4 regions of the Mesorhizobium bavaricum genome follow, and region 2 is predicted to be linked to each of the others. Evidence: predicted binding sites of a transcription regulator. Region 2 holds the regulator's gene; each other region holds the start of a gene.
What was found. The regulator PhoB, encoded in region 2, activates phosphate uptake and scavenging genes when phosphate is short. The targets are predictions, from matches to a motif close to TGTCATNNANCTGTCAT.

Region 1: a site for PhoB is predicted at 3,555-3,571, ahead of ugpB (sn-glycerol-3-phosphate ABC transporter substrate-binding protein UgpB). Genes of this name have one in related genera too.
Region 3: a site for PhoB is predicted at 6,364-6,380, ahead of AC1RZR_RS07005 (alkaline phosphatase D family protein). Genes of this name have one in related genera too.
Region 4: a site for PhoB is predicted at 4,629-4,645, ahead of olsB (l-ornithine N(alpha)-acyltransferase). Genes of this name have one in related genera too.

Annotation. Positions count from the first base shown of each region.
Region 1 is NZ_CM165566.1:1,897,558-1,905,386, reverse strand. Features, by position in the region: gene AC1RZR_RS09330 (sn-glycerol-3-phosphate import ATP-binding protein UgpC) at 1-357, opposite strand, end outside; gene ugpE (sn-glycerol-3-phosphate ABC transporter permease UgpE) at 365-1,213, opposite strand; gene ugpA (sn-glycerol-3-phosphate ABC transporter permease UgpA) at 1,223-2,107, opposite strand; gene ugpB (sn-glycerol-3-phosphate ABC transporter substrate-binding protein UgpB) at 2,182-3,492, opposite strand; gene AC1RZR_RS09310 (putative bifunctional diguanylate cyclase/phosphodiesterase) at 3,899-6,337, shown strand; gene tlpA (thiol:disulfide interchange protein TlpA) at 6,385-7,074, opposite strand; gene argH (argininosuccinate lyase) at 7,110-7,829, shown strand, end outside.
Region 2 is NZ_CM165566.1:1,735,642-1,743,470, reverse strand. Features, by position in the region: gene xylF (D-xylose ABC transporter substrate-binding protein) at 1-213, opposite strand, end outside; gene AC1RZR_RS08540 (ROK family protein) at 561-1,808, shown strand; gene phoB (phosphate regulon transcriptional regulator PhoB) at 1,821-2,510, opposite strand; gene phoU (phosphate signaling complex protein PhoU) at 2,530-3,237, opposite strand; gene pstB (phosphate ABC transporter ATP-binding protein PstB) at 3,263-4,069, opposite strand; gene pstA (phosphate ABC transporter permease PstA) at 4,066-4,917, opposite strand; gene pstC (phosphate ABC transporter permease subunit PstC) at 4,921-5,904, opposite strand; gene pstS (phosphate ABC transporter substrate-binding protein PstS) at 5,971-7,026, opposite strand; gene AC1RZR_RS08505 (PAS domain-containing protein) at 7,641-7,829, opposite strand, start outside.
Region 3 is NZ_CM165566.1:1,430,708-1,438,536, reverse strand. Features, by position in the region: gene AC1RZR_RS07035 (peroxidase-related enzyme) at 1-40, shown strand, start outside; partial or broken gene AC1RZR_RS07030 (hypothetical protein) at 177-477, shown strand; gene AC1RZR_RS07025 (LysE family translocator) at 582-1,193, opposite strand; gene AC1RZR_RS07020 (DUF1062 domain-containing protein) at 1,688-2,314, shown strand; gene typA (translational GTPase TypA) at 2,364-4,193, opposite strand; gene AC1RZR_RS07010 (hypothetical protein) at 4,391-4,672, shown strand; gene AC1RZR_RS07005 (alkaline phosphatase D family protein) at 4,718-6,292, opposite strand; gene AC1RZR_RS07000 (MFS transporter) at 6,463-7,746, opposite strand; gene AC1RZR_RS06995 (TetR/AcrR family transcriptional regulator) at 7,821-7,829, shown strand, end outside.
Region 4 is NZ_CM165566.1:2,119,113-2,126,941, reverse strand. Features, by position in the region: gene AC1RZR_RS10335 (TrmH family RNA methyltransferase) at 1-550, shown strand, start outside; gene lspA (signal peptidase II) at 564-1,046, shown strand; gene acuI (acrylyl-CoA reductase (NADPH)) at 1,104-2,093, shown strand; gene AC1RZR_RS10320 (PAS domain-containing hybrid sensor histidine kinase/response regulator) at 2,236-4,524, shown strand; gene olsB (l-ornithine N(alpha)-acyltransferase) at 4,709-5,584, shown strand; gene AC1RZR_RS10310 (trimeric intracellular cation channel family protein) at 5,678-6,310, opposite strand; gene grpE (nucleotide exchange factor GrpE) at 6,413-7,048, opposite strand; gene AC1RZR_RS10300 (hypothetical protein) at 7,281-7,481, shown strand; gene AC1RZR_RS10295 (hypothetical protein) at 7,580-7,829, shown strand, end outside.

The DNA.
Region 1 (7,829 bases), 160 kb from region 2:
GGCAGTCGAGCGAACCCTGCTGTCGATCTCGTCCTTGGGCGTACCGCGATTGCGCAGCCCGTAGGCCATGTTGTCGTAGACCTTCATATGCGGATAGAGCGCATAGTTCTGGAACACCATAGCGATGTCGCGCTCGGTCGGGCCGATCGTGTTGACGATCTTGCCGTCGATAGCGACAGTGCCGGAAGAAATGGTCTCCAACCCGGCGATTATCCTCAAAAGCGTGGACTTGCCGCAGCCGGATGGCCCAACCAGCACGCAGAGCTCCTTGTCGGGAATGCCGATGGAGACGCCCTTCACGGCCTCGACGCCGCCGGGATAGACCTTCTTCACATCCTTCAGATCAACGGTCGCCATTGGCTTCTCACTTTTCGGAATCGACCAGTCCGCGCACGAACCAGCGCTGCATCAGCACCACGACCAGGATCGGTGGCACGATGGCCAGCATCGCGGTGACCATGACCAGATGCCACTGGGTGTCGGCATCGGCGAAGGACACCATCTTCCTCAGCGCGATGACGATGGTGTTCATGTCGTTGCTGTTGGTGACGAGCAGCGGCCACAGATATTGCGTCCAGCCATAGATGAAGAGGATGACGAACAGCGCCGCGATGTTGGTGCGCGACAGCGGCAACAGGATATCGAAGAAGAACCGCCATGGCCCGGCGCCGTCGACACGCGCCGCCTCGACCAGTTCGCCCGGAATGGTCATGAAGAACTGACGGAACAACAGCGTTGCGGTGGCCGAGGCGATCAGCGGGATGATCAGGCCGGCATAGGTGTCGATCATACCGAGATCGACCATCACCTTGTAGGTCGGCAGGATGCGCACCTCAACGGGAAGCATCAGGGTGATGAAGATCAGCCAGAAGAAGACCATCCGCAGCGGAAAACGGAAGAACACAATCGCATAGGCCGACAGGATCGAGATGAAAATCTTCCCCACCGCGATGCCGAGCGCCATGATCGTGGTGTTGAGCAGCAATCGACCGACGCTGACGCCGCCGATGCGGCCGACACCGCCGAACAGTGCCTCGCTGTAATTGTTCCAGAACTGGTCGCCGGGCAAGAGCGGCAATGGCGGCTTGAGGATGGTTTGCAGCGTCTGCGTGGAGGCGACGAAGGTGTAGTAGATCGGGAAAGCGACGATCAGTATGCCGAGGATGAGCACCGCGTGGGCGATGACGGTGCGGAGCGGGGACTGGCCGATCATTGCTCGCCCTCAGCCATAGTGGACTTTGCGTTCCACATAGCGGAACTGGATGGCCGTGAGCGAGATGACGATGACCATCAGGATGACCGACTGCGCCGCCGAATCGCCCAGGATCAGATTGACGAAACCGTCATTGTAGACCTTGTAGACCAGCGTCTCGGTCGTCTTTCCCGGCCCGCCGCCGGTGACTGCATGGACGATGCCGAAGGTGTCGAACAGGGCATAGACGGTGTTTACGACCAGCAGGAAAAAGGTCGTCGGCGCAAGCAGCGGGAAGACGATGGTCCAGAAGCGCTTGGTCTCCCCGGCACCGTCCATGGCCGCCGCCTCGATCAGCGTCTTCGGCACCGCTTGCAGTCCGGCGACGAAGAACAGGAAATTGTAGCTGATCTGCTTCCAGGCAGCTGCAGACACCAGCAGGATCATGGCGTGGTTGCCGTTGAGCAACGGGTCCCAGTCGATACCAAGGCCTCTCAAGGCGTAGGCCAGCGAACCGATCGATGGGTTGAACAGGAACAGCCACAACATGCCGGCAATCGCCGGCGCCACCGCATACGGCCAGATCATCAGCGTGCGATAGAGTCCTTTGCCCCGCACCACCTTCTCGGCCATGACGGCAACCAGCAGTGCCACCCCCATGGCGACGATCGCGGTCGCCAGCGAAAACACCACCGTGACCTTGATCGAATTGAGGTAGGCCGGGTCGGCCAGCACCTTTCGGAAATTGGCAAGCCCGACGAACTTGCTCTTCAGTCCGAACGGGTCTTCTCTGAGCATCGATTGGTAGAGCGCCTGACCGGTCGGCCAGTAGAAAAAGATCAGCGTAATGGCGAGTTGCGGCGCCACCAGCAGGTAAGGCAGGGTCTTGTTGGGAAAGGCGACGCGTGGAGACAGGGTGATTTCCCTCGCTATTCAGGAAATCGTCCACGCGAGTCTGCGTGGACGAGATTTAACTGAGACAAATCGCTTCAGTTCCCGATCGCTTCCTGGATCGCCTTGTTGCCGCGTGCCACCGCGTTGTCGAGCGCCTGCTGGGCAGTCTGCTGACCGGCCAGCATCTTCTCGAACTCCTCGTTCTCGATGTCGCGCACCTGCGGCAGGTTGACAAGGCGCACGCCCTTCGAATTCTCAGTCGGCGCCTTGCCCAGCATCTGCAGGATCGGCGTCTCACGACCCGGGTTCTTGTCATAGAAGCCGGACTTCTTGGTGGCCTCATAGGCAGCGAGCGTCACCGGCAGATAACCCGACTTCTGATGCAGATATTCCTGCACTTCGGTCTTGGACAGGTAGGCGAAGAATGTTGCAACGCCCTTGTATTCCTCGTCCGATTTGTTGCCGAACACCCACAGGCTGGCGCCGCCCGGCGTGGTGTTCTGGGGTGCGCCCTTGGCGTCGCTATCATAGGGAAGCTGGCCGATGCCATAGTTCATGCCTGACTTGGCAATGTCACCAAGGCCACCCGACGATTCGGTGAAGATGCCGCATTCGCCGGCAAGAAAGATCTGCTTGGCTTCGGAGGTGCGGCCGCCATATTTGAAAGTGCCGTCCTTGGCCAGGTCGGCGATCGCTTGGAAATGGTTGACGAAGATCGGCGCATTGATCTTGAGATCGACGTCGGTGCCGGCAAGTCCGTTCTGGTTGGTGCCATAGGAAACGTCGTTCCAAGCAGCGAAGGCCTCAAGGTGGATCCAGGTCAACCAGGTCGAGGTATAGCCGCAGGAGGCTGCGCCGCTCGCCTTGATCTTCTTGGCGTCTTCCCACACCTCGTTCCACGTCTTCGGCGGGTTGTTCACATCAAGCCCCGCCTTCTGGAAGATGTCCTTATTGTAGTAGAGGATCGGCGACGAGGAGTTATACGGGAAGGACAGCATGGTGCCGTCCGGCTTCGAATAATAGCCGACGATGCCGGGCAAATACTGGCTCTTGTCGAAGGTCATGCCGGCGCTGGTCAGCACTTCGGCCACCGGCTTGATCGCGCCTTCGGCGGCCATCATGACGCCGGTACCCACATCGAACACCTGGATGATGTCGGGCGCTTGACCCGCACGAAAGGCAGCAATGCCGGCATTTAGCGTCTCGGGATAAGTACCCTTGAATACAGGAAGGATTTCATAGTCGCTCTGGCTGGCATTGAAATCCTTGGCGATCTTGTCGACCACCTCGGCATTGGCACCGGTCATGGCATGCCACCAACTGATCTGGGTGACGGCGAAAGCGGAGGTGGTGGAAAGCATGGTCAAGGTGGCGGCAACACCGGCCGCGAAGCCGAACAACTTCATGTTTCATCTCCCGTTTGTCATTGGCGAAAGGGGCACTCCCGCAAAGGCAATATGTGTCGGCCATGACAATCGGACAACGGTTTTATTGCTGTTTTGTGAACTTCATACCCGGCTAAACTAGCGTTCCCTCGGGCCGGAAAGACCACGGACAGAAAATACCAAGCCGGCTCAGCGATCAAATGAGCATGGTAGAGCTGTCGACGACCGCCGACCGCTTTGCGCTCAGCCTGATGGGCCCATTGCCGCCTCGACCAGCCGCCTGGCATAGCGTGACGAGCCGCCCTACCCTGGAAAGCACGCCAGGGTTGCAGGGTACTTAATCGATCCTTCAACGGCCAAGCGCTAATCAATCACCATCATATTATCATATTGCCTTCTTCATTTCCGATAGATCAGGTTAGAGAAGATGCTGACGGTCTACAATTGTATCGTCAACGAACACGATCTGAGACTGGTCGCGCTCGCCGCGTTGATCTGCGGGATATCGTCCTTTTCTGCCGTCAACCTGCTTCACCACGTCGGCAGATCGACAAATCGAAACCGGCTTGCCTGGTTGATGATTGCGGCGGCGTCGACCGGCTTTGGTATCTGGGCAACGCATTTCATCGCCATGCTTGCGTTCACGCCGGGAATACCCAACGCATACAACCCGGAACTCTCCGCGCTCTCGCTTGCCGCCGCCGTCGTCCTGACCGCCGGCGGCATGTGGGTCGCCACATTGCGCAACGGGCTCGACCATTATCTCGTCGGCGGCGCCATTCTTGGCGGTGGCATCGCCACCATGCACTACATCGGCATGGCGGCATTCGAGGTGCAGGGCCGGATTGAATGGAACCCTCTGCTGGTGGCGGTCTCCTTGCTGGCGGGGGTAACGCTTGCCGCCCTGGCACTCGTTGTTGTCCTGCGTCGCCCATCGCTGTCTGCGACACTGGGCGGCGCGGTGCTGTTGACGCTGGCGATCTGCACCTTGCATTTCATCGCGATGGGCGCGGTGTCGATCGTCCCGGATTCCTCGATCGAGATATCGCCATACACGATCGAGCCCACTTCGCAGGCCTTTGCCGTAGCGGCCGCCAGCCTGGTGATCCTCATTCTCTCGGGCACGGCACTTTGGATCGATCTGCGCTTCCGCCGCCAGAAGCTCGAGGCCGACCGCATGCACGGTCTGGCCAACGCCGCCGTGGAGGGGCTGATCGTCTGCGACGGCAACCGCATCATCAGCGCCAATGACAGCATGGCGAAGCTGACGGGCATGGCAACCGTGACGCTGAACGAGATGCAGCTTGACGACCTCTTCGGGTCCGATATGTCCGGCTTCGGCGAGCAGCCGCATGAGGCCGAATTGCGCGGCCACGACGGCACGGGCATTCCCGTCGAGCTGATCGCCAGGACCATTGACTACTGTGGCAAACCTCACAACGTGATTGCAGTCCGCGACATTCGCGAGCGCAAGAAGGCGGAACAGGAGATCCTGCGCCTTGCCCATTTCGATCCATTGACCGGACTTGCCAATCGCCGCAGCTTTTCCAGCCGGCTCGAAATGGAAATCGTTACGATGGGCCGGGTCAGGAAAAGCGGCCACCTGGCGCTTCTGCTGCTCGATCTCGACCGGTTCAAGGAGGTCAACGATTTGTACGGGCACGGCGCCGGCGACGCCATGCTGCAGAAGGTTGCGCATTGCGTCACCGGCATTCTTCGTCAAGGACAGATGGTTGCGCGGCTGGGCGGCGACGAATTCGCCATCATCGCCCCAAACCTGACCGACCCGTTGGAGGCCGGCCGCATCGCCAACGCCGTGCTGAACGCGATGCGCGAGGAAAACAGGCTGTCAGTCGGCGGCGGCCTCGTGTCAGCCAGTATCGGCATCGCGCTTTATCCATCGGATGCCGAAAACCAGGCCAGCCTGATAACCCACGCCGATACCGCACTCTATCGGGCCAAGACCGAAGGCAAGGACACATACCGGTATTTCGAGGCCTCGATGGGGGCCGAGGCCCGCGACAAACGCGTGATGGAGCACGAACTGCGCCAGGCCGTCGCGCGCAAGGAGTTTTATCTCGTCTACCAGCCGCAGAAGGAGATCAGCAGCGGAAAGATGGTCGGCTTCGAAGCCCTGATCCGCTGGCGGCATCCAACGCGCGGCGACGTGCCCCCGACGATATTCATTCCGGTGGCCGAAGACAGCGGAGCCATCGGCCAGATTGGCGAATGGGTGCTGACGGCGGCCTGCGAGGAAGCCGCCCGCTGGGAAAATCCACTGACGGTGGCCGTCAACGTCTCGGCGGTGCAGCTTCACAATCCGAATTTCAGCCGCAAGGTCCACGAGACACTGCTGAATTCCGGTCTTGCGCCGGGCAGGCTGGAGCTGGAGATCACCGAGACCGCGCTGGTGAAGGATATGCCGCGCGCGCTGGCGACCTTGCGGCAGGTCAAGGCGCTGGGCGTGCGCGTGGCCATGGACGATTTCGGAACCGGCTATTCCTCGCTTTCCAACCTTCGTGCCTTTCCCTTCGACAAGATCAAGATCGATGGCTCCTTCATCAAATCCGTCGACAAGAACGGTCAGGTCGCGGCAATCGTGCGCGCCGTTCTGGGGCTTGGTCGCGGCCTCGGCCTGCCGGTTCTGGCGGAGGGTGTCGAGACGCTCGGCGAACTGAAATTCCTCGATGCCGAAGCCTGCGAGATCGGCCAGGGCTACTATATCGGCAGGCCCGGCCTCATCGAGGAATTCGGCGACCTGACCGGTGTCGTCGCACCCAGGGTCGGCAATGACGCCGCCGGCGAGCGCGACAGAAGCGTCCTGGCCTTCGCACCCGCGCCTGCACTCGGTCTGAACAGGGCCTAAGGCGGTTCAGTGTTTGAAGCGCACCACCCGTTTAGACGCGCCGCGCTTTAGAGGCTTTCGGGCTTGAGCGCCGTCTCGACCAGCCGCTTGGCGTCCGGCCCCGACCATTCGGCCGGGCCATTCATATGGGCGATCAGGCAGCCCTCGCCGTCGATCAGCATGGTGACGGGAAGACCAAGCGCCAGGCCGCGCGTCTTGAGGTCGTTGAACAGCGTCATCGTCGAATCTCGGTAGTAGCCGAGCGTCTCGACGCCGGTCTCGCTGAGGAACTTCTTCGGCTTCACATCGTCGCCGGCATCGACATTGACGGCGATCACCTGAAAGGCATCGCTGCCCTTTTCCTTCTGCAGCGCATCGAGCGCCGGCATTTCGGCACGGCACGGCGCGCACCACGTCGCCCACAGATTGAGCAGCACCGTCTTGCCGGCATGATCGGCGAGCGTCATCGGCTTGCCGTCCGGACCGTTGAAGGCGAGCGCCTTCAACGATTGCGGCGGATCGGCCGGCAACAGCGCGGCAACCTCGCCAGTCGCCGAGGCCGCGATCTTCTTGGCGCGGTCGCTCTTGGCGGCACAGGCGACATCGTCCTTGCTGTCGCCGATGGCCACTTGTGCCGGTGCGTTGTTGCCAGACCGGCTCTCGCTGACATATACCGCGACCGCGCCGGCCAGCACGCCCGCCACCAAAGCGGTGAGGATCAGGCGCGGGGCCGGGAAGAATCTATTACCGTCTGCCATTTTCTCAAAACTGCTCCGAAGCACGGGTTATAGCGATGAGCGACAAGAAGACCAGCAACCAGATGTGGGGTGGACGTTTTGCCTCGGGTCCGGCCGCGATCATGGAAGCGATCAACGCGTCGATCTCGTTCGACCGCAAACTCTATGCGCAGGACATCCGAGGCTCGATCGCCCATAGCGAGATGCTGGCGCAAACGGGCATTATTTCGGCGGCCGATCAAGAAAAGATCGCTCACGGGCTGAACACGATTCTGAAAGAGATCGAAGCCGGCACGTTCGAGTTCTCGACCCGGCTGGAAGACATCCATATGAATATCGAGGCTCGCCTCGCCGACCTGATCGGACCTGCAGCGGGCCGGCTGCACACCGCCCGCTCGCGCAACGACCAGGTCGCGGTCGACCTGAGGCTGTGGGTCAAGGACGAGTGTTTTCGCGTCGCCGAGGCGTTGAAAGGGCTGATCGCGGCGCTGCTGGCGCGGGCCGAGGAGCATGCGGCGACGGTGATGCCCGGCTTTACCCATATGCAGGCGGCGCAACCGGTGACCTTCGGCCATCACTGCATGGCCTATGTCGAGATGTTTTCGCGCGACCTCTCGCGCGTCCGCGACGCGATCGAACGGATGGACGAAAGCCCGCTCGGTGCCGCGGCACTCGCCGGCACCAGCTTCCCGATCGACCGCCACCAGACGGCCAAGGCGCTCGGCTTCCGCGAGCCAATGCGCAATTCGCTGGACAGCGTTTCGGACCGCGATTTC
Region 2 (7,829 bases):
CTGCTTGCCGGGATTGGACTGTGCGTCTGCGGAGATGTACTTGTCGCCGGCGGCCTCGATCGCCGTCTTCATGGCGGCCTCGTCGGTCTTCCAGCGCTCTTCCTGGAAGTTGGACCACGACACGCCGATGACCTTGTCCTTCGCCTGCGCGACCGACACGAGCGTCAGCGACATGGCGACACCCGCCAGGATGGCGGCTGTGAATCTTTTCATATTATCCTCCCTGCGCCGCGTATGGCGCGACCAAACTGACCCGTAGGCCGGCACAGAAGCTCTATTTTTTCGAGCCTCGAAAAAATACTGATCCAACAGCCGAACGCTGTCAACATCGATTCTGATGGATTTTGATGTCTCTCTGAATTTTTTTCGAGCCCCGGAATAAATAATGACAGGATGGCAGGCTTCTGCCAGAATTTGATCGGCGCATGTCGCCCAAAAGTGCGCAGCGGTTTTGGGCGACATGCGCGGAAACAAGGCCTGAGGTGCTTCGCGCTTCAGGCTCCGCTGACAGCCTTCGGGGGGCACGAAAGGCTGCAGCGACCGGGAGGATGTGAAAAAACATGTCGGTCGGAATCCGCCACGACGATCTGCGCCGTCGCAACCGGGCGATGGTGATTGCGGCCGTGCGTCGCGCCGGACAGCCGTCACGCACCGAGATCGCCGCGACCACAGGCCTCAGCCACTCGACCATATCGGCGATCTCCTCCGACCTGATCGGCGAAGGCATCTTGGCCGAGAGCAAGCCGAGCGAGGCCGGCTCGCTCAAACGCGGCCGGCCGCAGGTCGGCCTCAGCCTCAATCCGGAAGCAGCGGCAGTGATGACCGTGGTGCTGTCGCTGAACTTCCTCTCCGTCGCCGTCATCGACTATGCCGGCCAAGTGATCGCCGAGGAACAGCGCCGGCTCGACACGCTGACCATGTCGCGCGACGCGCTGGTCGGCGAATGCGTCGCCATCGTGCGGCGCCGCCTCGAAGATCCCGATCTCGACGTCCGCAATGTCGCCCGCATCGCGCTGGCGATCCAGGGCATCACCGACACGCGTGCCCGCGCCATGTTGTGGTCGCCGATCACGCCGCACACCGATATCGCCTTCGCCGACATACTCGAGGACGAGTTCGGCATTCCCGCCACCATGGAGAACGACTGCAACATGATGGCGGTGGCGCTGCGCTGGCGCGACCCTGATCGCTACCGCGACGACTTCATCGCCATCCTTTTGTCGCACGGCATCGGCATGGGCCTGGTGCTGAAGGGCGAACTGTTCACCGGTACCCATTCATCGGGCGGCGAGTTCGGCCACATGATCCATCGGCCGAACGGCGCGCTGTGCCGCTGCGGCCGGCGCGGCTGCGTCGAGGCCTATGCCGGCAACTACGCCATCTGGCGCAACGCAAGGCAGATGAGTGAGGACGCAGAACCAGTCGCCGATGTCAGCGACGCCGATATGCGCGCCCTGGCGACCGCGGCCCGCGAAAGCGATGGACCCGAGCGCGAGGCCTATCGCAAGGCCGGCGAAGCGCTCGGCTACGGTCTCGGCAGCCTCTTCGCGCTGATCGATCCGGCGCCGGTCGCCATGGTCGGTGTCAGCGCCGCGGCCTTCGACCTGATCGAGCCGGCATTGCGCGAGGCGATTGCCCAGACCGCAGGCGGCCAGCACTCGAAATCGATTTCCTTCGACACCGAGCCGAACGAACTGCCACTGATCCGCGAAGGCTGCGCCATGCGCGCACTGACCTTCGTCGACCAGGAAATTTTCGCGCTTGGCACTCACACAAGATCCGGCATCGTCGGCAAGAACGTCGCGTGAATCAGACGGGAGTCAATCTTCCCTGATCGCGTATCCCGCCCCACGAATGGTACGGATGACGTCGGGCATGCGGCCATTGTTGACCGCCTTGCGCAGCCGGCCGACATGCACGTCCACCGTGCGCTCGTCGATGTAGATCGTCTCGCCCCAGACATTGTCTAGCAGCTGGCTGCGCGAAAACACCCGACCGGGATGACGCATCATGAACTCGAGCAGGCGGAACTCGGTTGGTCCGAGCCGGATCTCGCTCTTCTTGCGATAGACCCGGTGCGATTCACGATCGAGCACGATGTCGCCGACCTTGAGCACGCTGGACAGCACTTCCGGCTTGGCGCGGCGCAGCAGCGCCTTGACCCTGGCCATGAATTCGGGGGTCGAGAACGGCTTGACCAGATAATCGTCGGCGCCGGTCGAGAGGCCGCGCACACGATCGCTTTCCTCGCCGCGCGCGGTCAGCATGATGATCGGCAGCCGCTCGGTCTCGGGACGCATTCTTAGCCGGCGGCAGAGTTCGATGCCGGAAACCGCCGGCACCATCCAGTCGAGCACCAGAAGGTCGGGGACGTTCTCCTGCAGCCGGATTTCGGCCTCGTCGCCGCGCGTCACCACCTCGACCTGGTAACCCTCGGACTCCAGATTGTAGCGGAGCAGCACGCCCAGCGGCTCTTCGTCCTCCACCACCATGATGCGTGGCGCGATCATCGACTGGTCACCCCTGTCATCATGCCGCCGGCGCGGACATTGTCGTCTCGTCCTGCTTCGGACGATTGGCGGGCAACTGCGTACCGGTCAGAACATAATACGCATTCTCCGCGATGTTGGTGACGTGATCGCCGATCCGCTCGAGGTTCTTGGCGCAGAACAGAAGATGCGTGCAGGCGGTGATGTTGCGCGGGTCTTCCATCATGTAGGTCAGGAGTTCGCGGAACACGGAGGTGTATTTGACGTCGATGCGCTCGTCGTCTGCGCGCAGTTTCGCCAGGGCCGCGGCGTCGCGCGCCGCATATTCCTCGATGACACCCTGCACCTGGATCAGCACCAGCTGCGCCATTCCGTCAATGGAATGCGACAGGTCGCGCGGCGTGACGCTGAGGCCGACGGTGCCGACGCGCTTGGCGATGTTCTTGGCAAGGTCGCCAATGCGTTCGAGATCGCCGGCCATGCGGATCGAACCGACGACATGGCGCAGATCGTCGGCCATCGGCTGCCGCTTGGCGATCAGCGTGATGGCGCGGTCATCGAGCTCGCGCTGGCGCGCGTCCATGATCGCGTCGTCTGAAACAACGCGCTGTGCCAGCGCGTTGTCGGAATTCAGCAGCGCCTTGGTGGCACCACCGACCATCGAGCCGGCGAGATCGCCCATGTCACTGATGAGCCTGCTGATCTGTCCGAGATCCTCGTCGAAAGAAGCGACTGTGTGTTCGCCCATGATCCTGTCCCTCGTATGCCTGAGCTCAGCCGAAGCGGCCGGTGATGTAGTCCTGCGTGCGCTTCTCGCGGGGCGACGTGAAGATCTTCTCGGTGCGGTCGAACTCGACCAGTTCGCCCAGATACATGAAGGCAGTCTGCTTCGACACGCGCGCCGCCTGCTGCATGTTGTGGGTGACGATGACGATCGTGTAGTCGGCTTGCAACTCGTCGATCAGTTCTTCGATCTTGGCGGTCGACAGCGGGTCAAGCGCCGAGGCCGGCTCGTCGAGCAAGATGACTTCCGGCTTCACCGCCACGGTTCGGGCGATGCAGAGCCGCTGCTGCTGGCCACCGGAGAGGCTGAGGCCGCTGGCGTTGAGCTTGTCCTTGACCTCGGTCCACAGAGCCGCACGCTTCAGCGCCTGCTCGACGCGGCCGTCCATCTCCGACTTGCTGAGCTTCTCATAGAGCCTGACGCCGAAGGCGATGTTTTCATAGATCGACATCGGGAACGGCGTCGGCTTCTGAAACACCATGCCGATCTTGGTCCGCAAAAGGTTGAGGTCCTGCGAGCGGTCCAGAACGTTCTGGCCGTCGAGCAGCACCTGACCCTCGGCGGTCTGCTTGGGATAGAGTTCGTAGATGCGGTTGAAGACGCGCAGCAGCGTCGACTTCCCGCAGCCCGAAGGACCGATGAAGGCGGTGACGCTGCGCTCGGGCAACGACAGCGTGATGTCCTTCAGCGCCTTGCTCTGGCCGTAGTAGAAGTTGAGGTTCTTGACCTCGATCTTGGCCTTGCTGGCGGTTGCCTCGGCGGCGATCGTCATGTCTGGAGACAACATCTGGCTCATTTGTCCTCTCTGCGTCCTGTCAGGCTGCGCGCAAAGATGCTGAGCGCGAGAACCGTCAATGTGATGATGAGTGCGCCGGTCCAGGCCAGTTGCTGCCATTCCTCGTAAGGGCTGAGAGCGAACTGGAAGATGGTCACAGGCAGGCTGGCCATTGGCGCGTTGAGATTGCTCGACCAGAACTGGTTGTTGAGCGCCGTGAAGAGCAACGGCGCCGTCTCGCCCGAGATACGGGCGATCGACAGCAATATGCCGGTGACGATGCCGGACAGGGCAGCGCGGTAGGCGACCGACTTGATAACCACCCAGCGCGGCGCACCGATCGCAGTGCCGGCTTCGCGCAGCGCGTTCGGCACGAGGTTGAGCATGTCCTCGGTGGTGCGCACGACGACCGGGATGACCAGGATGGCAAGCGCGACGGCGCCGGCGATCGCCGAGAAATGCCCCATCGGCCGGACCATCAGTTCGTAGACGAACAGGCCGATGATGATTGATGGCGCCGACAACAGGATGTCGTTGATGAAGCGCACCACGGTGGTGAGCTTCGAGAAGCGGCCGTATTCGGCCATGTAGGTACCGGCCAGCACGCCGATCGGCGTGCCGACGATGACGGCGATGATGGTCATCACCACGCTGCCATAGATGGCGTTGAGCAGGCCGCCGGCGTCACCGGGCGGCGGCGTCATCTGCGTGAACACGTCGAAGGACAGGCCGGCAGTACCCTTGTAGACCAGTGCGCCGAGGATCAGCGCCAGCCAGGCAAGTCCGATGCCCGCGGCGGCGACGCAGAGCGTCATCATCACGGCATTCTTCCGCTTGCGGCTCTGGTGAAGCGATGTGGCTGTCGACATCGGTCAGGCTCCCGTGCGGGCGTCAATGCGCATCAGCATGTAGCGTGCGATGGCGAGGATCAGGAAGGTGATGACGAACAGGATCAGGCCGAGCGCCACCAGAGAGGAGGTGTAGAGGTCGCCGACGGCTTCGGTGAATTCGTTGGCGATGGTGGCGGAAATCGTCGTCGCCGGCGCGAACAACGAGGAACTGATGCGGTGCGCGTTGCCGATGACGAAGGTCACCGCCATGGTTTCGCCGAGCGCGCGGCCGAGGCCGAGCATGACGCCGCCCATGATGCCGATCCTTGTATAGGGAATGACCACGCGGCGGGTCACTTCCCAGGTCGTGCAGCCAATGCCGTAGGCGGACTCTTTCAGCACCGGCGGCACCGTGTCGAAGACGTCCTTGGTGATCGAGGTGATGAAAGGCAGCACCATGATGGCAAGGATCAGCGACGACGTCAGCAGGCCAATGCCATAGGGCGGACCGGCAAACAGGCTGTTAAGACCGGGAATGCCGTGGAACGTACCGATGATGAATGGCTGCACGGTCGTCTGCAGGAAGGGCGCCAGCACGAACAGGCCCCAGATGCCGTAGATGATCGAGGGGATGCCGGCGAGCAGCTCCACCGCCATGCCGATCGGGCGCCGCAGCGGGCGCGGGCAAAGTTCGGTGAGAAAGATGGCGATGCCGATGCCGAGCGGCACGGCAATCAGGATGGCGATGGCGGATGTGATGATGGTGCCATAGATCGGCGCCAGTGCGCCGAATTTCTCCGTCACTGGATTCCAGCTCTCGCTGGTCAGGAACGAGAAGCCAAACGTCGACAGGGCCTGCCAGGAGCCGGCAAACAGCGAGATCGCAACGCCGCCGAGCAGGACCAGCACCAGTATGGCGGCGCCCCGGGTCATGCCGTGGAAGATCGCGTCGGTCAGCGCGAACCGCCTGACAGTCGCGTCGCGCGAACCTCGAATGGCTGGCAAGGCTTCCTGGACAGCGCTCATGTGAAGCTCGGCTCTTTGAGTGGAGGGAAAAGGAGCGCCGCGGCGCGGCGCTCCCTCAAGGGGATATTATTCGCCGACGTAGATGGGCTTGCCGTCGGTCTGGATGTCGGCCTTCCACGAGGCCTTGATCAGGTCGACGACGCTGTCGGGGATCGAGACGTAGTCGAGCGCCTTGGCGGTTTCCTTGCCGTCCTTGTAGGCCCAGGCAAAGAACTTCAGCGCTTCGCCGGTCGCTGCGGCGTCGTCGGGGGTCTTGTGGATCAGCACCCAGGTCGAAGCAGCGATCGGCCAGGTGGCGTCGCCGGGCTCGTTGGTGATGATGACGTTGAAGTTCTTCGCGCCCTTGAAGTCGGCATTCGAAGCAGCCGAGCCGAAGGATTCGAGCGACGGCTCGACGACCTTGCCGGCGGCATTCAGCATCTTCGAGTAGGACAGGTTGTTCTGCTTGGCGTAGGCATACTCGACGTAGCCGATGCCGCCGTCGGTCTGCTTGACGGTGTTGGCAACGCCTTCGCTGCCCTTGGCGCCGACGCCGACCGGCCATTCGACCGCCGTGTCCGAACCGATCTTGTCCTTCCAGTCGGGCGACAGCTTGACCAGATAGTTGGTGAAGTTGAAGGTCGTGCCCGAGCCGTCCGAACGGTGGACGACGGCGATTGCCGTCGACGGCAGGGTCAGAGTCGGGTTCAGCGCCTTGATCGCGGCATCGTCCCAGGTGGTGATGGCGCCGAGGTAGATCTGCGCGATCGTCTTGCCGTCAAGGATGAGTTCGCCCGGCTTGACGCCGGTCAGGTTGACGATCGGCACGATGCCGCCCATCACCATCGGGAACTGCACGAGGCCGTTCTTTTCCAGGTCTGCGTCGGACATCGGCTTGTCGGTGGCGCCGAAGGTGACAGTCTTGGCGATGACCTGCTTGATGCCGCCGCCCGAACCGATCGACTGGTAGTTGAGGCCGACGCCGGTGTCTTTCTTGTAGGTGTCGGCCCACTTGGCGAACACCGGATAGATGAAGGTCGAGCCGGCGCCGGAAAGATCAGCTGCCATCGCCGCGGAAAGGGTGAAGGTGGACGCCGTAGCCATTGCAATAGCAACGGCCGCCGAGCGGATGAAATGTCTCATGTGGCCTGCTCCTGTTCGGAAGATGGTCTCTCGGCGCCATTCCTCTCGGCGCCCGCTGAGGCCAATAGCCTTCGATTATTACAGTCGCATGACAGTTTGATGTCACCCCGGTAACGCGTCATCGGAGTGGGGAAAATGCCGGCCGGCCGGCATTCGCGACGGAGCCCGGCTTTGCGCCGGAATCAGGCACTTGCACCGTTTCAACTCGAGACCGGTCTGCGGTTTCGCGATCGCCGGTCGGCAAAGAAAATCCGGACGGGAGCGCGTTGCTCTCGACCACATGTTGTGGCCGGGCCATCGCCGAAAACAGGTCCGTTGGGGTAGGTTGACGCTGTCTCATGCCGGCGGTCGCTGCTCCCGCCCGTAACTGGAGGAGCGGAATTCGATGTGGCCATTGTCTCGGCTGGACGCCGCCTTTGATATGGTGCGATCGCGCCATAGTCTTGCGTCGGCGCGCAAAGCGAATCTCCGCCGAATCTACCACAACGCGGCCAATGCATGTCGCCCGAACTGGCCCCGGTCATGGGAAGAACGACGTGCGCAAACAAAGATCTGAAGCGCGCATCGCCTGGATCCGTTCAAATGCGACGCGCTTTAGGGGGCGACGCCGGCCTTTAGCCGGCGTTGCGCTGAGCCTGGCGGCTGACACCGACCCAGCGTTCGACCTTCTCGAGAAGGGCCCTGGGGCTGATCGGCTTGGGCAGATAGTCATCCATGCCGGCCTCCAGGCAGCGTTCGCGATCGCCCTTCAGCGCATGCGCGGTGACGCCGACGATCGGCACATGCGTGCCGGTTTCTTCCTC
Region 3 (7,829 bases), 300 kb from region 2:
CATGCGGCCGAACGACGAATACCACGCCATGGCGCGGTGAGGCTCGGCGGCTGGAACACAACCACGCCTATATTAGCTGTTTCGCATTCTCGTTGCATGTTCGCCGCTTTGGTCCGATGATCGCCAGGCGGCGTGACCGCATGCCGGTGCCATGCCGCTGATCAAGGGAGGAGAACATGGCGAAGTTTCTCTACGTCTATCACGGCTCGGGCAAGATGCCGACCGAGGAGGCCGAACGGAAAGCGGCAATGGACGCCTGGACGGACTGGTACGGCAAGCTCGGCTCGGCCGTGGTCGACGGCGGCAATCCGGTCGGCATGTCGAGGATGTTGCTGCCCGGTGGCAAGGTCGAGAACAATGGCGGCAGCAATCCAACCGCCTGACATCGACGATGCCGTCGGCAAGGCCAGGGACTGCCCTATCCTGATGGACCCGGGTTTCAGCGTCGAGATCGCACCAATCATTGAAATGATGTGACGCGGCATTTGTTTAAGCATGATCTCTCCTGCCGAAGGTCAGCGAAGCAAAAAACGGTTCCCGCTTTTAGCTGACGCAGTCCTTCGGTCCGGATTTATGCTCTGTCAACGCGCCGCGATCGCCGCGGCAGCGCCGGCGATCGTCGTGGCGCTGACGCGGTTGGCGATCTTCATGGTGAGCTTGCTCTTCAACAGCTTGCGCGCCTGCGAGGCGGCAAGCACCCAGGCGAGGTCGATGGCGACCAGCACCACGGCCATGGTCGCCGTCAATTCGACCCAGCCGACGATGCTGACCGACGCAAGGTCGATGATCGTTGGCAGCAGCGCCAGATAGAACATCATGATCTTGGGGTTGCCGAGCGTCACCGCCATGCCGGCGAAGAACAGTTTTGCGGGCGAATCCTCGCGCGGCATTTCGCCTGCGTTTGCCTCGACCGGCGCGGTCCACATCTTGAAGGCAAGATAAGCGAGATAGGCGACGCCGATCCATTTCACGACGACGAAAGCGAAGTGAAAACTCTGCGCCACGACAGCCAGACCGAACACCGCCAGCGACAGCCAGATGCCCTCGCCAATCCACATGGCGAGCAGGAACGGGAACACGTCGCGAAACCCTTTCGAGACGACGCGAGCGACGAGTGCAGCTATCGACGGGCCGGGCGAGCCGGCGGCGACGAACAAAGCGGCGGCAAAGATCAGGAGCGAGGTGAGGTGCATGGCCAGGATCTCTGTTGAAACCTTCGTTGCCCGACACTAGAGCAACTCTAGGAAAGTGCGTAACGGTTTCCGTCCGGCATTGCGTCAAAACAAAGAGATGGAGCGGTTCTGCGTTTCCATGAAACGATGAACCGCTCTAGAGAAATCGACTGAGCGGCGGTAGCACCGACAAAGATACGCTTGCCCGTCCGGCATCTCGCGGCTAGAAGAGCCGCCGCGAAACAAATTCGAGCTTCACTTTGCCTCAGTAACCGCCGGTCTCGTCAACTCCCCCGACACACTGCATGGCGCCGCAATCGCGGAGCCAGTTTTCATTTTCATGTGTTCCTCTGGGCGGCGGTTCGAGACCGGTTTGGCACTGCTGAACCGCTGTCGCGCGCCGTCCGCCCGTGACACCTGATTCCGATCATAGCTCGCTATCGCCACGCCGTGCCCGCATGGGCATCTCGACATCGCCGGCCTGATGAACTTCCCGACGGGAAGGGCTTATCGGCATGTCCGCACTATCGCGTATCCACTGGGCCATCGTGCCCAAGACCGCACCTCGACCGCTTATCAACTGCAATCGCTGCGGCACCGTGAAGGCCTATCGTTGCAGCGGCAAATTCCGCGTCAACGCCAATGGCAAGCGCATCGACGTCTGGCTGATCTACCGCTGCGTCGACTGCGACAATTCCTGGAATTTCGGCATTCTGGAGCGTTGCAACCGCCGCGACCTCGAGCCGGCGCGGCTGGCGGCGCTTGAAAGCAACGATCCGGCGCTCGCCAAGCGCCATGCTTTCGATGTCGTTGCGCTACGCAACCGGGTGGGGCGTGTCGAAGAGTTTCCCGATGTCGCCGTCCACAAGCAGAGGCTTGGCGACACGAGGGAAAGCGCAACCGGATTGGAACTCCAGCTCCGGCTCGAAATGCCGACATCGCTGCGGCTGGACCGCTTGCTTGCCAACGAACTCGGCGTCTCGCGATCGCGGCTTCAGGCGCTGGAAGAGCGGCGATTGTTGATCGTTGATCCGGAAGGCGCCAAAGCCTTGCGCAAACCGGCCCGGCAGGGAACGACGATCCGGATCGACCTGGCTGGCGAGCCGGATCGGGAGCACATCATCTTGGCTGCCGGTGGATAAACGAAGAGGGGCGAAGCATGCTTCGCCCCTCTCGACTTTGGGAAGAGGATTAGGCCGCGCCGACCGCCTTGGCCGACTTCTCGAAGCGCTTGCGCTCATTGGGGTCGAGATAGAGCTTGCGCAGCCGGATGGTCTTCGGCGTCACCTCGACCAGTTCGTCGTCCTGGATCCAGGCCAGCGCGCGCTCCAGCGTCATGCGGATCGGCGGCGTCAGCTTGACCGCCTCGTCCTTGCCGGCGGCGCGGATGTTGGTGAGCTTCTTGCCCTTCAGCACGTTCACTTCCAGGTCGTTGTCTCTGGAGTGGATGCCGATGATCATGCCCTGATAGACTTTGACGCCGGGATCGATGACCATCGGGCCACGGTCTTCCAGGTTCCACATGGCGTAGGCCACCGCCTCGCCCTGCTCGTTGGAGATCAGCACGCCATTGGTGCGGCCCGGCAATTCGCCCCTGTAGGGCTCATAGGCATGGAACAGCCGGTTCATCACGGCGGTGCCGCGCGTGTCGGTCAACAGTTCCGACTGGTAGCCGATCAGGCCGCGCGTCGGCGCGTGGAAGACGATGCGCTGGCGGTTGCCGCCCGACGGGCGCAGCTCGACCATCTCGGCCTTGCGCTCCGACATCTTCTGCACGACGATGCCGGCATGCTCCTCGTCGACGTCGATGACTACTTCCTCGACCGGCTCCAGCAATTCGCCGTTCTCGCCCTTCTGCATGACGACACGCGGACGCGACACGGCGATCTCGAAACCTTCGCGGCGCATCGTCTCGATCAGCACGGCCAGCTGCAGTTCGCCGCGGCCGGAGACGAAGAACGAATCCTTGTCGGGCGATTCCTCGATCTTCAGCGCGACATTGCCTTCGGCCTCGCGCAGCAGGCGGTCACGGATGACACGGCTGGTCACTTTGTCGCCTTCGGTGCCGGCCAGCGGGCTGTCGTTGACCAGGAAGGACATGGTCACGGTCGGCGGATCGATCGGCTGCGCATGCAGCGGTTCGGTCACCGCCGGATCGCAGAACGTATCGGCGACGGTGCCCTTCGACAGGCCGGCGATGGCGACGATGTCGCCCGCTTGGGCTTCCTCGATCGGCTGGCGCTCGAGGCCACGGAAAGCCAGGATCTTGGAGATACGGCCGGTCTCGACCAGCGTGCCGTCATGGTGCAGCACCTTGACCGGCTGGTTGGACTTCAGCGTGCCGCTCTCGATGCGGCCGGTGATGATGCGGCCAAGGAACGGATTGGCTTCCAGGATGGTGCCGATCATGCGGAACGGACCGGGATGCACGGTCGGCGCCGGCACATGCTTGATGACGAGATCGAACAGCGGCGCCAGGCCCTGGTCCTTGGGGCCTTCCGGATTTTCGGAAACCCAGCCGTCGCGGCCTGAACCGTAGAGGATCGGGAAGTCGAGCTGCTCGTCGGTGGCGTCGAGCGCCGCGAACAGGTCGAACACCTCGTTGACCACTTCGACATGGCGCGCGTCCGGACGGTCGATCTTGTTGATGACGACGATCGGCTTCAGGCCGACCTTGAGCGCCTTGCCGACGACGAACTTGGTCTGCGGCATCGGTCCCTCGGCGGCGTCGACCAGCACGATGGCCGAATCCACCATCGACAGGATGCGCTCGACCTCCCCGCCGAAATCGGCGTGGCCGGGGGTGTCGACGATGTTGATGCGGGTGTCCTTCCAGTCGACCGAGGTCGCCTTGGCCAGGATAGTGATGCCGCGTTCCTTTTCGAGGTCGTTGGAATCCATGGCGCGTTCGGCGACGCGCTGATTGTCGCGGAACGACCCGGATTGCCGGAGCAATTGGTCGACGAGGGTGGTTTTTCCATGGTCGACGTGCGCGATGATCGCGATATTACGAATTTTCATGTTCTGGTCTCGGAAGCGTTGCGGGCAGCAGGCCAAAAGGCGCTGCCTCTTTCGGTTGCGCGGCTCATACAGGGTTTTTCGCAGTTGCGAAAGAGGCGGCGCGACACCAAATACTCATCAAATCTTAAGCATCTGCGTGTGAGATGATTTTGTTAACCAAGGCGGGAACCTTTCGGGTCCCGGACAGTTCGAACGTCATGACCGATAAACTCAACCGATTTTGGCCGCTCATCGCGTCCGCTGCCTTTGCCGTCCTGCTGGCGGTCAACGCCGCGCAGTCGGCTGCGGCGCTGAAAGAGGCACGGCCTGCCTTGCCGTCCGATGCGCCGTCTGCCGAGCAGGTTTTCGCCGACGCCCCCGACGGCGTCGACCCGATGGTGACCGGGCCGGTCAGCGCCTCCTTCAAGCAGAGGCAGGACGCCGCCAACTGCGACAGCGCCGTCTGGCCCAACATCCCGATGGTTTGCTACCCCGATTGACGACCGCCGGCAGCGGTCGTCATTGCAGAGATGACGAAGGTCGGCTTAGGCAGACCGCACAGGGTCGAGCGTGACCTTGTAGAGTTCATTGTCGTCGCGATCCATCAGCCGCACCGTCATCTGCTCGCTGGCGCCGTTGATATCGACCAGCCCGAAGAATTGCAGGCCGGCCGACGGCGGCAGGTTCTGGCCTTGCTCGGCGGTCGGCGCCTTGATGAACTTCAGCTCCGGACCGAAGGTCATGTCGAAATCGTTCGGGCCGAACGTGCCGGCATGGATCGGACCCGAGACGAACTCCCAGAACGGATTGAAATCCTGGAACTGCGCCTTGTCGGGATTGTAGTAATGCGCGGCGGTGTAATGCACGTCGGCGGTCAGCCAGACAGTGTTGCTGATGCCGGCGTTCTTGATGAAGCGCAGCAGGTCGGCGATCTCCAGTTCGCGCCCCTTGGCCGGGCCGTTGTCGCCGTTGCTGACCGCTTCCGCGCCGGCCTTCTTGGTGGCATCGTCCCAGACGACGAGGCCGAGCGGCATGTCGGCGGCGATGATTTTCCAGGTTGCCTTCGAGTTGGCCAGTTCGCGCTTCAGCCACTTCGTCTGCTGTTCGCCCAGCATCCGCGATTGCGGCGTCATTTCGGTCTGCATGTCCGGACCGTTGGGGCCGCGATAGGACCGCATGTCGAGGAAGAACACGTCGAGCAGCGGCCCGTAAGCAATCTTGCGATAGACGCGGCCGGGCTCGGACGGTTCGTAGCGGATCGTCGTCATTTCATGGAAGGCGCGCGCCGCACGTGCCGCCAGCACATGGATGGATTTCTCGGTGTAGCGGGTGTCGGCGCTGAGATCCTTCGAGTCCGACCAGTTGTTGAGCACCTCGTGGTCGTCCCACTGGTAGAAGGTCGGGCAGATGGCGCTCAGGCCGAGCACGTTCCTGTCCATCATGTTGTATTTCCACTGGTCCCGGTATTCGTCCAGCGTCTCGGCGACCTTGCGCTTGCCATCGATCAGCACGACGTTCTTCCACTTGCCACCGCCGGGTAGTTCGACCTCGTCCTTCATGGCGCCGTCGGCATAGATGGTGTCGCCCGAGTGCAGAAAGAAATCAGGCGTGTGCTTGCCGATCGTGGCGTAGGTCTTCATGCCGGTCTCGTCGATGCCCCAGCCCTGGCCGGCGGTATCGCCCGACCATGCGAACTTGATGTCGCGCCTGGAGGCGGGCGCGGTGCGGAAACGGCCGGTGATCGGTTCGGAGAGGGCGTTGATATCGGCAAGATCGGCGGCCGTCATGCGGTAGAAGATGTCCTGGTCGGAAGCGAGGTCGGTGAGCAGCCGCTTGGCCGTATAGTCGCTGGCCGGCGAGGTATCGAGCGGCGCCAGGCGGACGGCATCGGTGAAACTTTCGGTCGATGACACTTCGAACATGACGCGCGATGGGCGATCGGTACGCGTCCACACCATGCCGCTGGTGGCATCGACATCGCCTGACTGGACGCCATGGGTAAAGCCCGGGCGCTGGTTGGCGCGTGAATAGTAAGGCAGCGCCAGGCTGGAAGCACCGACCAGGCCAACGGCGCTGGCGGAGGTGACGAAAGCGCGACGGGTCATCGAGAGCTTGTTCATGGCTGTCTCCTGGATGGCTTGAAAATTGCCACCAAAGTCCAGCGTCAATGTTTCAGGCGCATCTCGAAATCATGAAAGTTTTCTGACGATCAACAGCGCGTGGTGGCTCGCCCGGACGGCGAAGCTCCGATCCCCCACGTGGGGGAGATCGGCAGCTTGACCGATAGCACCTACGCCGTTTGCGGTTCCGGATCGAACGCCGGGCGGCTGGTGTTGATCAGCAGTGAGATACAGGCAGCGGCGATCGCCGTCATGCCGGCGATCAGGAAGGCCAGCTCATAATTGCCCTGCAGCTCGCGCATCGTGCCGCCGAAGGCAGCCGCGGTGGCTGCACCGATCTGGTGGCCGGCGACGATCCAGCCGAACACGATCGGCCCGCTACGGTCGCCGAACGCCTCGTTGGCGAGCCTCAGCGTCGGCGGCACGGTCGCGATCCAGTCGAGGCCGTAGAGCACGGCGAAGATGATCAGGCTGGTCGCCGAGAAGCCGGAATAGGGCAGGTAGATCAGCGACAGGCCACGGATGCCATAATAGACGCCGAGCAGCTTGCGCGGATCGAAACGGTCGGTGAGCCAGCCCGACAGCGTTGTGCCGATCAAGTCGAAAATGCCCATCATCGACAGCAGGCCGGCCGCCTCCACCTCGCCGATGCCCATGTCGCCGCAAAACGCGATCAGATGCGTGCCGACCAGTCCGTTGGTGGTGAAGCCGCAGACGAAGAAGGTGGCGAACAGGTACCAGAACACCCGTGTGCCGGCGGCGCGGCGCAGCGTCGAGAACGTATGCGCGAGGAAATTGCCTTGCGATGCTGGCGGCGTCGGCGGCTTGTCGTCGGCCTCGGCGCCATAGCGCACCATGCCGATCGAAGCCGGCCGCTCCGGCACCAGCAGCCAGACCAGCGGTATCAGCGCCGCTGTGGCGATCGCAACCGCGATGGCGACCGGCTGCCAGCCACCCGACTGCGCCAGCGCGGCGATCAGCGGCAGGAACACCAGCATGCCTGAGGCACTGGAGGCTGACATCAACCCCATGACAAGACCGCGATTGGTCTTGAACCATCGATTGACGATAGTGGCCCCAAGCACGCTGGCGACGGCGCCGGAACCAATGCCCGAGAACACGCCCCACGTGATGAACAGATGCCAGGGCTTGGTCATCAAGAGGCTGAGCGCGGTCGAGCCCGACATCACCACCAGCGAGGCAAGCAACGTGCGGCGCAACCCGATGCGCTCCATCAGGGCTGCGGCAAATGGACCGGTGAGGCCGTAGAGCAGGATGCCGACGCCGGCGGCCAGCGAGATGATGTCGCGCCGCCAGCCGAAACTGTTCTCCAGCGGCAGCATCATGACGGCAGGCGCCGAGCGCAAGCCGGCCGCGACCAGCAAACAAAGAAAGATGACGCCGACCACGACAAAGGCGTAGCGCTGGCCAAAGGGACGGAATTGAGCTATCATGTTACTGACCGGTACGTTGCAGGGGTGTGAACATCAATACGTACCGATCGGTAACACGTCAATCGAGTTCCATGATGCCAACG
Region 4 (7,829 bases), 380 kb from region 2:
CAACCCGCAAATGGTGGTCGGCGTCTTTTCGCAGAGATTCCTGCCCTTGAAGGATGTCCGCGCCGACAATGGCGACGTTTGGGTGGCGCTCGACCGGGTGCGCGATCCCGGCAATCTCGGCACCGTCATCCGCACCATCGATGCGGTCGGCGCCAAGGGCGTCATCCTGGTCGGCGACACCACCGATCCTTTTTCCGTCGAGACGGTGCGTGCCACCATGGGTTCGATCTTTGCCGTGCCGGTGGCCAGGGCGACGACCGAGGCTTTCCTTGCCTGGCGGGGCGGATTTTCAGGCCTTGTCGCCGGCACCCACCTGAAGGGCGCCGTCGACTACCGCTCGGTCGATTTTTCCCGCGGCCCGGTGCTGCTGATGATGGGCAACGAGCAGCAGGGGCTGCCCGAAAGCCTGGCCGCGAGCTGCGACAGGCTGCTCAGAATCCCGCAGGCAGGCCGCGCCGATTCGCTCAATCTTGCGGTCGCCACCGGCATCATGCTGTTCGAGATCCGGCGCGGCGCGCTGAAGCTCGAAGCAATCGTGGACCAGCAATGAAGGTTGCCCGCCCGTGAAATCATGGTCCCCCTACGCGCTGCTCGTCGTCGCGGCCATAGCGCTCGACCAGTGGATAAAACATCTGGTCGAGACCGGACTGCCGTTTCAGGAAAAGCTCGATCTCGTGCCTTTCCTGGCGCTGTTTCGCACCTACAACACCGGCATCGCCTTCTCGATGTTCTCGTCCTTCGGCGACACCGGGCTGATCGTCATTTCGCTGGCGGTCGTTGCCTTCGTGCTGTTCCTGGCGACGCGGATCGCGCCGTCCCAGATCCTTGCCCGCACCGGCTTTGCGCTGATCGTCGGCGGCGCGCTCGGCAATCTGATCGACCGCGCCGTCTACGGCCATGTCATCGACTACATCCTGTTCCACACGCCGGTCTGGTCCTTCGCCGTCTTCAACCTTGCCGACGCCTTCATCTCCGTCGGCGCGGCACTGGTCGTCTTCGACGAACTGTTCGGTTGGCGGCGCGAGCCCAGACCTTCGAACGATTGACCCCGTGCGGCCATCGCCGCACAGTCCACGTCGCCAAACAAGATCGCGGAGAAAGAGATGTCCGAAACCTTCAAAGCCATCCTCGTTTCGCGTGACGCCGAGAAAAAGCAATCGGTAGCCGTGACCGATCTCACCGAAGCCGACCTGATGGAAGGCGACGTCACCATCGCGGTCGAGGCGACAACGGTGAACTACAAGGACGGCTTGGCGATATCAGGCAAGGCGCCGGTGATCCGCCGCTGGCCGCTGGTGCCGGGCATCGATTTCGCCGGCACCGTCACCTCGTCTTCCCATCCTGACTGGCGCGCCGGCGACAAGGTCATCCTGAACGGCTGGGGCGTCGGCGAGACCCATTTCGGTGCCTATGCCGGCCGCGCCCGCGTCAAGGGCGACTGGCTGGTGCCGCTGCCGCAAGGCATGAGCCCGCATGATGCGATGGCGGTCGGTACCGCCGGCTATACCGCCATGCTTTGCGTGATGGCGCTGGAGCGGCACGGCATCCTGCCCGATCGCGGCCCGGTGGTGGTAACGGGGGCAGCCGGCGGCGTCGGCTCGGTCGCGGTCTCGATCCTGTCCAGCCTCGGCTACCATGTCATCGCGTCGACCGGCCGCAACGCCGAAAGCCCCTATTTGATCAACCTTGGCGCCGCCGAAGTGATATCGCGCGACGAGCTTGCCCAGCCGGCCAAACCGCTGGCCAAGGAGCGCTGGGCCGGCGGCATCGACGCTGTCGGCAGCCACACACTGGCCAACGTCCTGTCGATGACCTCCTATGGCGGTGCGGTTGCTGCTTGCGGCCTGGCCGGCGGCATGGACCTGCCGGCGAGCGTCGCCCCCTTCATCCTGCGTGGCGTCTCGCTGCTCGGCATCGATTCGGTGATGGCACCGAGGGCAGTCCGCCTCGAAGCATGGCGGCGCATCGGCACCGACCTCGATCTGCAGAAGCTCGCCAGCCTGTCGACGACCATAGGTTTCGACGGCATCATCGATGCGGCGCACGACATCGTCGACGGCAAGATCCGCGGCCGCGTCGTCGTGGATATGTAAGCCTGTGCGGCCTCGAAGCAGGCGGATGGAAATGCCCCGCCTGCCGGCAAATCCGTGGCTGCCGGGGCAGAAAACGCTGATCCGCTAAAATTCGAACGATCCGCCGCAATCTTCCATAATCTCTGTCTGGCAAGGGTTTCGCATGATCGCGGAATCCGGCAGCCAACAGGCGGACACAGGCGAAGACGTCGGTGCGGCGACCCCGCCGTCGTCGACGCGGCGCTTTGTCACCGCGCCGCCGCTGGTGCCAGAGTCGCAGTTCTCCACGCGCGAAGGCCTGCCCCTCCTGACGTTTGTCGCCATCGTCGTGCTGGCCGGCCTGGCGCATCTGACCGGGGCGCCGATCTTCATCAGCGTCGGATTGCTGGTAACCGGCCTCGCCGGCCTTGCCACGCATCTGCACGCCAGGCGAAGCGTACACCGTACCGCGGTCCTGCTTGACGAGACCACTGCCCGCAGCCGCGCCGAGATCGAGACGCTGGCCGACCGCATGTGGGAAATGCAGGAGAGCGAGGAACGCTTTCGTGGCCTGATCGACGCACTTGGCGACCTCGTCATTCATCGCGACCGCGATGGCTACATCGTCTATGCCAACAAGGTCTTCGCGGACCTCGTCGAAACCGATCAGCGCGACCTTGCCGGCAAGACCCTGGCGGACCTTGGCATCGATGTCGGCATCGTTCCGGATGCCGCCTTTTCCGACCATGAGTGCCTGAGTTCCACCGACGTCTCCATCCGTACGCCGAGCGGTCCGCGCTGGTTCTCATGGATTGAACTGTCGGTGCGCGACAAGGACAGCGGCGCCGCTTCGCATCGCGCCATCGCCCGCGACATCACCGCCCGCAAACGAGCCGAATCCTCACTGATCACCGCTCGCGAGCGGGCCGAATATGCCAGCCAGGCCAAATCGCGCTTCCTTGCCACCGTCAGCCATGAAATTCGCACGCCGATGAACGGCATCATGGGCATGGCCAGATTGCTGGCCGACACCAGCCTGTCACCGGAACAGCAGACCTATGTCGGCGCCGTCTCGACCTCGGCCAGCGCATTGCTGGCCCTGATCGAGGATCTGCTGGACTACTCCAAGATCGAGGCTGGACGCTTCGACCCGGAGCCGCAGCCGATGTCGGTGCGCGAGATCGCCGACAACATCATCGAACTGCTCGCCGCCCGCGCCTTCGCCAAGGATATCGGGCTCGGCTGCCACGTCGAGCCCGACGTGCCGCAATTGATCACTGCCGATCCGGGCAAGGTCAGGCAGGTGCTGCTCAACCTCATCGGCAATGCCATCAAGTTCACCGACAGCGGCGGCGTTTTGGTGAGCATCGCACGCGCACGCACCGAAACCACCGACCGCATCTGCTTCACCATCGCCGATACCGGTCCGGGTCTGCATGACGAGGACCTGGAGCGCATTTTCGAAGAGTTCGAACAGGCCGACGGCACGTCGACGCGCACGCATGGCGGGGCCGGCCTTGGCCTTGCCATCTCCAAACGCCTGGTGGCGGCCATGGGCGGCACGATTTCAGTATCCAGCCGGCTCGGCCAGGGATCCGAATTCGTCTTCGAAATCCCGGCAATATCGGCCACCGAAGCACCGCAGAGCCGGCAAAACGCGCTCTCGGGCAAACACGCGGTGATCCTGTCGAAAAACGCCGTCGAAGCCGATGCCATCGCCCGCACCATCCGCGCCAATGGCGGCGCGGTCGGCATCGCCACCACCGTCGCGCAGGCGGCGCCCTTCGCCGACGGCTGCGATGTGCTCCTGGTCGACGCGGCCATGGAAGAGAGCGACGGAAGGTTGCTCAAGCGCCTGCGCCAGAGCGGTTTCGCCGACTGCGAGGCCATCACGCTGATCGCGCCGACCGACCGCGGCATGCTCGGCGAGTTCCGCGCCAGCGGCTACGCAACCTTCCTTGCCAGGCCGGTACGGGGCGGAACGCTTCTGCGTGTGCTGTTGAGCAGCCATGCTCCCACCCTAGCCCAGCCGCAGCCGGAAAAGGGTGGCGCCCCCGCGCTTCGTGCCATCGGCAGCCGCCAGCGGGGACTGTCGGTGCTGATCGCCGAGGACAATGACATCAACGCCATGCTTGCCCGCGCCACGCTGCTGAAGGCCGGGCACCGCGTCAAAGTGGTCGGCAACGGCAAGGCCGCCGTCGAGGCTGTCACCGGTGCCGGACACAAGAACCGGTTCGACGTGGTTCTGATGGATCTGCACATGCCGGTCATGGACGGGCTGGACGCGATCGCCGCCATCCGCCGCCACGAGGAGGAAACCGCCGTGCCGCCGGTGCCGATCATGGTGCTGTCGGCCGACAGCCAGGAAAAGACCCGCCATGCGGTGCTGGCTCATGGCGCCAGCGGCTTCGTCACCAAGCCACTCGACCCTGACGCGCTGGTCAATGCCGTCGAGGGACAGGTCGCGGCCTGAGCCGCTTTTCTTCCTCTGCGCCGGTCCGTTTCCTCCTGCAAGGTAGCCGGTTGACCGTATTCGCCAGCCGACGAAGTATTGCCCACGACGTCGTATCACGGTACTGTCACAATCCTGTTGCACCTACACCGTATCCCCGTGCCAAGAGGGATGGCTCGAAGGAGAATCACTCGTGCATACAGTTATGCCGGAATGTGACACTCGGCCGAACGCCAGCAGCGCCTTGCTTGCCGGGCGTAACGTCGATTCCGTCATAAAGGGCGCAGCACTCGCCCGAATCGGTAATCTCGAAGTGCGGCTCGCCCGCAACGAGGCCGAGATCGCGGCCGCACAGGAAGTCCGCTACCGGGTGTTTTACGATGAACTTGGCGCCAGGAAAGATTTGTTCCAGGCGCAGGATCGCCGCGACGCCGACCGGTTCGATCCGCTCTGCGACCATCTGCTTGTCTTCGATACCTCGCTCTCCGGTCCCGAACATCGCCGCATCGTCGGCACCTATCGCCTGCTGCGGCAAGAAATCGCGGCCGCCGCTGGCGGGTTCTACTCGGAAGGCGAATTCGAGCTGACCAAGCTCATCGCCCGTCACCCCGGCCAGCGTTTTCTGGAACTCGGCCGCTCTTGCGTTTTGCCGGAATACCGCTCGAAGCGCACCATCGAGGCGCTGTGGCAAGGTATCTGGGCCTACATCAACCACTATGAAATCGGTGTGATGACCGGCTGCGCTTCCTTCCACGGCACCGTGCCGGCAGCGCATGCCGAGGCGCTCACCTATCTCGCCCACCACTGCCGGACGAATTCCGCCTGGGACGTGCGCGCGGTGTCCGGACGCTACTGTTCGATGGATCTGATGCCGATCGAGGCGGTCAACGCCAAGGCTGCGATCGCGGCGATGCCGCCGCTGGTCAAGGGCTACCTGCGCGTCGGCGCCCGCATCGGCGATGGCTGCGTCATCGACCGCGAATTCTCGACTGTCGACGTGTTCGTCGTGATGCCGGTCAAGGAAATCGGCGCCCGCTACGTCAACTACTATGGCGGGGAAGCCCAGCGTTTCGCGGCGTGAATAGCGAATAGCGAATAGCGAATAGGAAGTAGTGGCGGGAGTTGCGCGGCAACAGCCACTATCCGCTACTCCCTATTCGCTATTCCCTTCTTTTCACGGGATGTCTTCCGGCCGCCGGCCGGGCCGGCTCTTGTAGGGGGGAAACGCCCAGCCGAAACGAAGCGCGCCGCCGCGCACGGCGAATGCCGCGGCGAAGCCGGCCCATCCTGAAACAATCTGTGGCAAGCCGGCGACATCGCCTGCTGTGAAGATGGCGGCACCCGCGAGGGCGGCCGTGACATAGATTTCCGGCTTCAGCAGCACCGAAGGCTCCCCGGCCAGAAGATCACGCAGGATACCGCCGAATGTGGCGGTCAGCATGCCGGTGATCACCGACACCGCCGGCGAGCCGGTGATGGCAAGTCCCTTGGCCGCGCCCATCACGGAAAACGCGGCAAGCCCGATGGCGTCGAGCCAGAGCAGCAGCTTGTAGCGAGATTCGACGCGGTGCGCGGTGAAGAACACCACAACGGCCACCACCGCGCAGATCAGCACATAGTCGCGGTTTCCCACCCAGAACACCGGCACGTTGAGGATCAGGTCGCGAAATGTGCCGCCACCGATGCCGGTGACGCTGGCCAGGAACAGGAAACCGATAATGTCGAGCTGCTTGCGTGAAGCGGCAAGCGCCCCGGTCGCGGCAAAGACGGCGACACCGGCATAGTCGAGAAGCGCGATCGGGTTCATGAAGCGAACGATGAAAAGAGTGAGTAGCGAGTAGGCAATAGCACGAAGCCGCTATTGCGTATTTCCTTATTGCTACTCGCTATTCGCTATTCGCTTGTCCGTTCAGGCATCCTTCTCGGCCTGCTCATTGACAGGCCCCGGCTCGACCGGCTTTTCGCCGGCGGCAAGCTTGGGACCGCCCTTGGCGACGCCGACCATGGCCGGGCGCAGCACCCGCTCACCGATCGAATAGCCCGGTTGCACGACCTGGACCACGGTGTTTGCCGGGACATCCGGATTGGGCACCTCAAACATCGCCTGGTGGAAATTGGGATCGAACTTCTCGCCTTCCGGCGTGAGCTTCTTGACCCCGTGCCGCTCAAGCGCCGACAGCATGGCGCGCTCGGTGAGGTCGACGCCTTCGATCAGCGCCTTGAAGCCGGCATCGCCCGATGCCTTGGCCTCGGCCGGGATGGCGTCAAGCGCGCGGCGCAGATTGTCCGACACCGACAGCATGTCGCGCGCGAAATTCGCCACCGCGTAAGTGCGCGCGTCGTGCACGTCGCGCGCGGTGCGGCGGCGCAGGTTTTCCATCTCGGCCGCAACGCGCAGCGCGCGGTCCTTCAGTTCTTCATTTTCCTTCAGCAGCCGCACAAGGGCTTCATAGTCGCCATCGATGCTGCCTTCCGTGCGCTCGGCATTGGCCTCGGTTGCCTCGACTTCATCGGGCGCGCGTTCGTCTTTTGCCTGGTCGCTCATCGCCGTTTCCCGTCAATCTCGAATGATGTGGATTTTGAGCCCGATATCGAGGTTTGGCGGCCAAAAATCAAGGGGTAAGCGATAGTGGAGGCTCTCGGCCGGGGCAGGACTAGGAATGGCAAGGTCCTTCGATTTTAATTCAAATTTTACCCTAACCGCCGGCTTTGCTTGCCACGTGATGCGGGAACCATTCCCTTGCTGGAGGAGTTTCGAAGCCGACACAGGATTTAAGATGATGACCCGCAACAAAGGCGAAAAGGGAGAAGGGCTGGCCGCCGAGGTCAGGAGGCAGTTCGGCGCCGAGACGGTGACGCGCTTTCTGCGCACCTTGCCGGCCTTCCGCACCGAGGCCGACATTCCCGACCGGTTCAGGGAGCTGCTCGACCGCCTCGACGGCGCGGAGGACGGTGACGCCGGCTGGCGCCGACAGTAACCCAACGACCAATCTTGTCAGCAAACCTCTATCGGCAATAGCCTGACAGAACCGAACCATCTAATGACAGATGCGGTGTGGTTCACATGGAGGACTTAATGCGCAAGGTTTCGATCACCTCATTGCTGTCGGCGCTTGTCGGCCTCGGTGCCGTCACATTGGTGGCCTTTCCGTCACAGGCGGACAGTCTGCAGCTGGAACTGGGCAAACACGGCCCGCGGCTGAAACTCCTGGAAGATTGCGATCCCAACTACAACGATTGCGAAGACATCCGCCGTGACGATCGCCGAGAGCGCCACGACCGCCGTCAGTGGCGAGGCTGCACGGAAGACCGGGCTCTCGACAAAG